DNA from 2 places in the Rhodoferax sp. GT1R46 genome. Region 1 is predicted to be linked to the other one. Evidence: predicted binding sites of a transcription regulator. Region 1 holds the regulator's gene; the other holds the start of a gene.
What was found. Region 1 encodes sigma-54, which starts transcription at its own class of promoters, with help from an activator protein. Its sites were predicted from a motif close to TGGCANGNAANCTGCTTT; they were not measured.
Positions count from the first base shown of each region.

Region 2: AC097W_RS08075 (ammonium transporter) is a predicted target of sigma-54. The motif match lies at 1,532-1,549, and genes of this name have one in related genera.

Region 1 is NZ_JBWMBC010000002.1:93,871-98,260, reverse strand. It holds gene lptA (lipopolysaccharide transport periplasmic protein LptA) at 99-719, shown strand; gene lptB (LPS export ABC transporter ATP-binding protein) at 728-1,516, shown strand; gene rpoN (RNA polymerase factor sigma-54) at 1,526-3,133, shown strand; gene AC097W_RS05825 (THUMP domain-containing class I SAM-dependent RNA methyltransferase) at 3,130-4,390, shown strand, end outside.
Region 2 is NZ_JBWMBC010000002.1:555,661-560,050, reverse strand. It holds gene metX (homoserine O-succinyltransferase MetX) at 1-564, opposite strand, end outside; gene AC097W_RS08080 (TMEM165/GDT1 family protein) at 730-1,293, opposite strand; yybP-ykoY riboswitch at 1,295-1,490, opposite strand; gene AC097W_RS08075 (ammonium transporter) at 1,620-2,822, shown strand; gene AC097W_RS08070 (AMP-dependent synthetase/ligase) at 2,844-4,390, shown strand, end outside.

The sequences.
Region 1 (4,390 bases):
GCCGCCACAACGGGTGAGATTAGCGTGACGGCCTCGCAATTCGTGCCATGCTCTCAGTACAATGGCAACAGCTCTTTTCGAGCAAGTTTCGTGCCTTTATGAAAAACATCTATTTATTCCTGTTTTTGCTGGCGACCTGTATCGGGTTTGCGCCCTCGTCGTGGGCCGAAAAAGCGGACCGCAGCAAGCCCATGAACATTGAGGCGGACGCGCTGCGGTACGACGACGTGAAGCAGGTCAGCCTGTTTACGGGGAATGTCGTCCTGACCAAAGGAACCATCGTGATTCGGGGCGCCCGGCTTGAAGTGCGCCAAGACCCTGAGGGCTACCAGTTTGGCGTGGTGACGGGCACGGCCGACAAGCTGGCCTTTTTCCGTCAAAAGCGGGAGGCGCTGGAGGAATACATTGAAGGCGAGGGCGAATCCATTGAGTACGACAGCCGCGCAGACACGGTCAAATTCATCAAGAAAGCCCTGCTACGCCGCCTGCGTGGCACCACGGTGGGTGACGAAATCACCGGTGGCCTGATTGTTTATGAAAACCTCACCGATATGTTCACTGTGGATGGTTCTGCCAGCAAGGCCGCCGGTGCAGCGCCCAGCGGCCGTGTGCGCGCCATGCTGATACCCAAACCCGAGGGGGCCGCCGCGGCCCCCACTCCGGCCACGCCGATTCCCCCGCTGCGCTCCACCACCACCCTGGGGGGCGCGCCCAAGTGACCGCGCTACTGGAGCCATTCGCAGAAAGCACCCCTGACACCGGGCCGGACACCGCCATTGGCCGGCTTGAAGCACGGCACCTGCAGAAGTCGTACGGCAAGCGCCAGGTGGTCAAGGATGTTTCCCTGACCGTGCGCACCGGCGAAGTGGTGGGTTTGCTGGGCCCCAATGGGGCGGGCAAGACGACGTCGTTTTACATGATTGTGGGCCTGCTGCGCGCCAGCGCGGGCGAAATCACCATTGACGGACAAAGCATTGAGCACATGCCCATCCACCGCCGCGCGCGCCTGGGCCTGGGTTACCTGCCGCAAGAGGCCTCTATTTTTCGCAAACTCAATGTCGAAGACAACGTGCGCGCCGTGCTGGAGTTGCAGCTCGATGACGCAGGCAAGCCGCTCAAGAGCCCCGAGATTGAGCTGCGCCTGACCGCCCTGCTGCAAGACCTGCGGGTGGAGCACCTGCGTGATTCGCCAGCGCTGGCCCTGTCGGGTGGTGAACGCCGCCGGGTGGAAATTGCCCGCGCACTGGCGACACGTCCGCGTTTCATTCTTCTGGATGAGCCCTTTGCCGGTATTGACCCGATTGCCGTGATCGAAATCCAGCGCATCATCAATTTCCTGAAATCCCGCAACATCGGGGTTCTGATTACCGACCACAACGTGCGCGAGACCCTGGGTATTTGCGACCACGCCTACATCATCAGCGAAGGTGTGGTGCTGGCCCAAGGCACCCCGACCGAGATCGTGAACAACGCCGATGTGCGTCGCGTGTATCTCGGCGAACACTTCAAAATGTAGGCCAGCGCAATGAAACCCGGTCTTTCACTGCGCGTTTCCCAGCATCTGGCGCTCACGCCCCAGTTGCAGCAGTCCATCCGCTTGTTGCAACTCTCCACATTGGAACTCAGCCAGGAAGTGGAGCAGATGCTCGACGAGAACCCGTTTCTGGAGTTAACCCAGGACGAGGCCCCGCGTGAGGATTTCGGTCTGCCCCAGGCCGACACGCCCGTGAGCGAAGGGGAGCGCGAGATGGAGCATGCTCCTAATTCGATAGCTGAGTACGCAGATTCCACGGGGGCTAGCAGCACAAAAGACGATGAAGCGACGCCGCTGTCTTCGGACGATGAGCCCAGTTGGGATGGCGACGGCACGACCGAGCTGGTACCCGACGATGGCGAATGGGGCACCGACGCCAAGGCCAAAGCGAACAACCTGGGTGATGGCGAAGACGTGGATGCCACCGAGCTGGCGCGCTCACAGGAGTCCCTGCAATCGCACCTGCATCGCCAGGCATTGCGGCTGCGCCTGAGCGAAGAAGACCGCGGCGCGCTGCGCTTTCTGATCGAGTCCCTGAATGACGATGGCTACCTGGAAGAGCCACTGGAAGAGCTGGCCCGCGGGCTGGCCGGGGACGATGAAGAGCAGGTCGAAAACCTGGTGCACCACTTCACCGTGGCACTGGGCCTGCTTCACAGCCTGGAGCCCGTAGGCGTGGGCGCACGCGACCTGGGTGAATGCCTGCGTCTGCAGTTGCGCGCGCTCATGGCGTTGGCCAAAGCGGAATCGGAGTCGCCGGAACGCCGGGCCGTACTGGCGGTGGCCCTGGGCATCTGTGAGCAGCCCATGACCTTGCTCGCCCGCCGGGACGTCAAAACCCTGATGCAGCGCTGCGGCGGCACCGATGCGCAGACGCGTGACGCGATTGCCCTGATTAGCCGGCTGGAGCCTAAGCCGGGGCGGCGTTTTGTGGATGTGGAGCGCAATATTGTGGTGCCCGACGTGCTGGTGCTGCCGGTGGCGAAGACCAGCCCGGGCATGACGCCCAAGTTTCGCGTCATGCTCAACCCCGAGGTGATGCCCAAGCTGCGGGTGCACGATATTTATGCCAATGTGTTGCGCAACCACCGGGGTGGCAAAGACGCCGCCAGCTACGCCGGCTTGCAGCAGCGCCTGCAGGAGGCACGCTGGTTCATCAAGAACATCCAGCAACGCTTTGACACCATCCTGCGCGTGAGCACGGCCATCGTGGAGCGGCAAAAGAGCTTCTTCACCCACGGCGAACTGGCCATGCGCCCCCTCGTTTTGCGTGAAATTGCCGATGAGCTGGGCCTGCACGAATCCACCATCAGCCGGGTCACCACCGCCAAATACATGGCCACGCCGTTTGGCACATTCGAGCTGAAGTATTTCTTTGGCTCGGGGCTGGGCACCGAATCGGGTGGCAATGCCTCCAGCACGGCGGTGCGCGCCCTCATCAAACAATTCATCAGTGCCGAGAACCTGAAAAAGCCCCTGAGCGACAACCAGATTTCCGAGATGCTCAAAGAGCAGGGAATTGATTGCGCCCGCCGCACTGTAGCCAAATACCGCGAAGGGCTCAAGATTGCGCCCGCGTCGCTGAGAAAAGACCTATGAACCAACTCCAAATTTTTCTCCCCTGCGCCGCGGGCGTGGAGGATTTTCTGGCCACCGAGGTGCACGACCTCACGGGTTTGAAGGGTGAGGACCTGCTCACGCGCCGTGGCGGCGTGATGGCCCGCGCCTCCTGGCGCGACGCCATGCGGCTCAATTTGCACAGCCGCCTGGCGCAGCGCGTGCTGGTGCAGTTGTCGTACACCGACTACCGCAGCGAACAGGACCTGTACCGGGCGGCGGCCGATGTGGCGTGGGAGGTCTGGTTCACACCCAAACAAAGCATCAAGGTCGAAGTGACGGCGCAGCACAGCCCGCTCACCAGCCTGAATTTTGCCGCGCTCAAAATCAAGGATGCGGTGTGCGACCGCTTTCGCGACAAGGCCCACGGCGTGCGCCCCGATGTCAATACCCAGTGGCCTGACGTGCGCATCTACGCCCACCTGACCACCGAAACCTGTTCGCTCTACATCGACACCTCGGGCGAACCCCTGTTCAAGCGCGGCTGGCGCGAAGACAAGGGCGAGGCGCCGTTGAAAGAAACCCTGGCCGCGGCCATGATTGCCGCCAGTGGCTGGGCTGATGGCGATGGCGACTTGCTGCCGCTGTATGACCCCTGCTGTGGCAGCGGCACCATTGCCATTGAGGCCGCGCAGATTGCCTGCAACATCGCCCCCGGTTCGCTGCGCCACTTTGCCTTCGAGAAATATTTGCCGTTTCAGGCACACGTCTGGTCTGCTATCAAATCAGAAGCGGCTGACGCAGTCGTCAAGCCGGCTGCAGGTCAAAGCGCCTTGATTTACGGCAGCGATGTGTCGCACCGTATGGTCGATTTTGCCCAGCGCAATGCCGAGCGTGCCGGCGTGGCCGACGTCATCGAGTTTCGCGGTGGCGATGCGCTGCAGCGCATGCCACCAACCGAGTTGCCTGGGGTGATGCTGCTCAACCCGCCCTACGGCGAACGGATTGAAGTCGGCGGTATTGCTGGTGCGGGTGCGCGCGAGCAGGCGCATACCGAAGACGGCGGCGAATTCTTCAGCCAGCTGGCCACGCACTGGAAGAAAAACTTCTCGGGCTGGACCGGCTGGATCCTCACGCCCGACCTCAAATTGCCCAGCAAGATGCGCCTGAAAGAGTCCCGCCGCGTGCCGATGTGGAACGGCCCGATTGAATGCCGCATGTTCAAGTTCGACATGGTCAAGGGCGCGGCCCGCGCCAAGCCCGTGGGTGATGCGGGTGCGGGCGTTGAACAATCCGCTC
Region 2 (4,390 bases), 460 kb from region 1:
AGCAATGTTTTCAGCGGTCAGGTTGGGCGCGCTGGCGACCACCACGGCATGGCGCACCCGCGCGGGATATTGCAGCGTCCAACTCAGGGCCTGCATGCCGCCCAGCGACCCACCCAGCACGGCCGCCAGCGTCTGGATGCCGAGCGCGTCCAGCAAACGGGCTTGGGCGTCCACCCAGTCTTCCACGGTAACCACCGGAAAATCCGCGCCATAGACCCGTCCGCTGCCCGCGGGCGCATCCGGATTGGGGTGCATGGGGCCGGTGGAGCCAAAGCAGGAGCCCAAGTTGTTGACGCCAATCACGAAGAAGCGGTCGGTGTCGACGGGCTTGCCGGTCCCGATCATGTTGTCCCACCAGCCTTCGGATTTGTCCTGCCCCGCATAAACACCCGCCACGTGGTGCGATGCATTCAGGGCATGGCAGACCAGCACAGCATTGGAGCGATCCGCATTGAGCGTGCCGTAGGTCTCAAAACTGAGCGAATAGTCGCGCAACGATGCGCCGCTTTGCAAAGGCAAAGGGGCGTCGAAGTGCATGGACTGCGGTGTTGCGATCAATGGCATGGTCAACGGAATTCCCAACTCAAACCCAATAAAAAACCCGGCGTCGCTAAAAAACGAGGCCGGGTGCTGGTGTCGGTCCGTCTTTAGCTGTATTTATAAAGCGCCCGCAAGCTGGAGCAAATTGGCGCTGCCAGAAGTATAGCAACGCCATTACTTTTGGCCCAATCAGGACTGCGGCCACAGCGCGACAACACCCAGCACCGCAAAAATAGCGGCCGAGACCACATGCACCACCCGAAGCGGCACCAGCTTGGTGATCTTGTCGCCTAGCCAGACCACTGGCGCATTGGCCAGCATCATGCCCAGCGTGGTGCCTGCTACAACCCAACCCCAAGCGTGGTACTGCGCTGCCAGCATGACGGTGGCAATCTGGGTCTTGTCGCCCATCTCCGCCAGGAAGAACGCAATGACGGTGGTGCCGAACACGCCAAAACGCGGGGTTCCCGAGGCCTCTTCGTCGTCCATCTTGTCGGGAATCAGCATCCACGCGGCCATGGCAAGGAATGAGGCGCCCAACACCCAACGCAGCACATCCGGGCCCATTACCGTGGTTACCCAGGCGCCCGCGGCACCGGCAAGAGCATGGTTGGCAATGGTGGCCACCAGAATGCCGAGAACAATGGGCCAGGGCTTGCGAAAGCGCGCCGCCAGAATGAGGGCAAGGAGTTGGGTTTTGTCGCCCATCTCTGCCAGAGCGACGATACCGGTTGATACGAGGAATGCTTCCATGAAAATCTCCGGCCGGGGACAAACCAATGACTGCACGACACCCCCGGCCTGAATCGGAGGCGTGCAGCCAAAGGTCTCGCCAAGATTCACGTTCGTGAACCCTGCTTGCGCCATGTTGGTCACGCAGTGACAAAACAAGTCTGTTGACGCAAGCCCCTCTCAATGAAGAAGGGCGGCTACTCCCCAATGACAACTTGCATTGTACGTTGACCCCACGAAGGGCGTCTTTGTCCTCTTTTGGCGCATTTCTTGCTTGTATTTGGTGCAATTTTGAAAATCTCATCAAAATTGCACCAATACACAGCATTTTAAATAAAGAGGTTCACATGGAAGCACTTAAACAGGGCGCAGACGCCTTGTTCATTCTCCTGGGCGGCATCATGGTGCTGGCCATGCATGCCGGTTTTGCATTTTTGGAACTGGGCACCGTGCGGCGCAAGAACCAGGTGAATGCGCTGGTCAAAATTCTGGTGGACTTCTCGGTCTCCACGGTGGTGTATTTTATGGTGGGCTACGGCGTGGCCTATGGCACCAGCTTCTTTGTGGGCGCCGAGGTGCTGGCGGCCAAAAACGGCTACGAACTGGTGAAGTTCTTCTTCCTGCTGACGTTTGCGGCAGCCATTCCCGCCATTATTTCGGGCGGTATCGCAGAACGCGCGCGCTTTTGGCCTCAACTGATTGCAACCGCCATCATCGTCGGCTTCATTTACCCCTTCTTTGAGGGAATCATGTGGAACCAGCACTTTGGCGTGCAAGCGTGGATCAAGGCGTTGACGGGTGAAGAGTTTCATGACTTTGCCGGCAGCGTGGTGGTGCATGCCGTGGGCGGCTGGATTGCCCTGCCGGCGGTGATCCTGCTGGGCGCGCGCAGCAATCGCTACCGCAAGGATGGCGCCATTTCGGCCCACCCGCCATCGAGCATTCCGTTTCTGGCGCTGGGCGCCTGGATACTGACCGTGGGCTGGTTTGGCTTTAACGTGATGAGTGCACAAACGCTGGACAAGATTTCGGGTCTGGTGGCCGTCAACTCATTGATGGCCATGGTCGGCGGCACGCTGGCCGCATTGGTGGCTGGCAAAAACGACCCTGGCTTTGTGCACAACGGCCCCCTGGCAGGCTTGGTGGCGGTGTGTGCGGGCTCCGACCTGATGCATCCACTGGGCGCACTGGTGGTGGGCGCTGCAGCAGGTACCATTTTTGTCGTGATGTTCACTTTGACCCAAAACAAATGGAAGATTGACGATGTGCTGGGCGTGTGGCCACTGCACGGGCTCTGCGGCACACTGGGGGGCGTGGCCGCCGGCATTTTTGGCAGCAAAGCAATGGGTGGTCTGGGCGGCGTTTCGCTGGGTGCCCAGCTGATAGGCACCGCCATGGGCGTCGTCTGGGCCGTGCTGGGTGGCTTGCTGGTGTACGGCATTCTCAAAGCAACCACCGGCTTGCGCCTGAGCCAGGAAGAAGAGTATGACGGCGCTGACCTGTCCATCCACAAAATCAGTGCCACGCCGGAGCGCGAAGCCAACTGGTAAGCGTCGCGCTGCACCTGCTTCATGGAACCTTTTCCCGTCAACCGCCGTTCGCAGCCACTGGATGGCATTCACACCCTGGCTGAACTCTTTGCATGGCGTGTGGCCCAAACGCCGCAGGCTGACGCGTACCAGGCGTACGACCCAGCCACCCGAAGCTGGACCCATATATCGTGGAAAGCGACCAGCGCACGCGTAGAGCGTGTGATGGCCGCTCTGGATCACCTGCAGCTGCCGCGCCAAGCGCGCATTGCCATCCTCCTGCCCAATGGCATGGACGCGGTCTGTATCGACCAGGCTGCGCTGGCGCTGGCCTGTGTTCCCGTGCCCCTGCACGCGTTGGACAACCCGGCAAGCATTGCCTACATCCTGAGCGACAGTGACACCTCAGTGCTGTTCGCACAGTCGCAGGCACAGTGGCAAGCCATTGCCTCCACCGGTGTACCGCTGCCCTCGCTGCGACAGGTGGTGATCACAGAACCCATGCCACAGGCACTGGCTTGCGCGAGCGCGCCATCCGTGGTCTCCTGGTGCGACTGGCTGGCCTCATCCGCAGCCGCGAGCAATGGACCACCCGCAGTACGAGGGCCTGCACACGACGAGCTGGCTGCTCTGGTGTACACATCAGGCACCACCGGCAAGCCCAAGGGCGTGATGCTCACGCATGACAATGTGCTGGAGAACGTGAAGGCCACATTGCAGCGCGTGGCCCCTGTGCCCGAAGACGTTTTTTTGTCGTTTCTACCCTTGTCGCACACGTTCGAGCGCACCGCCGGCTACTACCTGCCCATCGCAGCGGGCTGCTGCGTGGCGTATGCGCGCTCCGTCGCGCTGCTGTCCGAAGACCTCATCACCGTGCGGCCCACCGTCCTGATTTCTGTGCCGCGCATCTACGAGCGCGTCTACAGCGCACTCAAAGGCATGCTGGCTGGTTCGATACTGAAATCGCAGCTGTTCCAGTGGGCCCAGGCCGTGGGCTGGAGGCGCTTTTGCCGCACGCAGCATTTGCCGGTAGATGGCCACACGCCCGCGCTGCTCGATGCGCTGATTTGGCCGTTGCTCAACAGGCTGGTGGCCACGCCACTGCTGGCACGGTTTGGCGGCCGCCTGCGCGTGGCGGTCAGCGGTGGGGCCGCACTGTCGCAGCCCATCGCCCATTGTTTTCTGGGTCTGGGCTTGCCCATTCTGCAGGGCTACGGCATGACGGAAACGTCACCCGTAGTGGCTGTCAACGGACTCGATGACAACGACCCGGCCACCATTGGCCGGCCGCTGGCAGGGGTAGACGTCCGGATTGGCGATAACCGGGAGCTGCAAGTGCGCAGCCGCAGCGTGATGCGCGGGTACTGGAAGCGTGAAGCCGACACCGCGGCGGCTTTCATCGACGGCTGGCTACACACTGGCGATCAGGCGGCCATCGAGAACGGACGGATTCGCATACTGGGCCGCATCAAGGAGATCATTGTGACCTCCACTGGCGAGAAGATTGCACCGGCTGATCTGGAATTCGCCATCACCAGCGACCCTTTGTTCGAACAGGCCTATGCATTTGGCGACAACCGGCCGTTCAT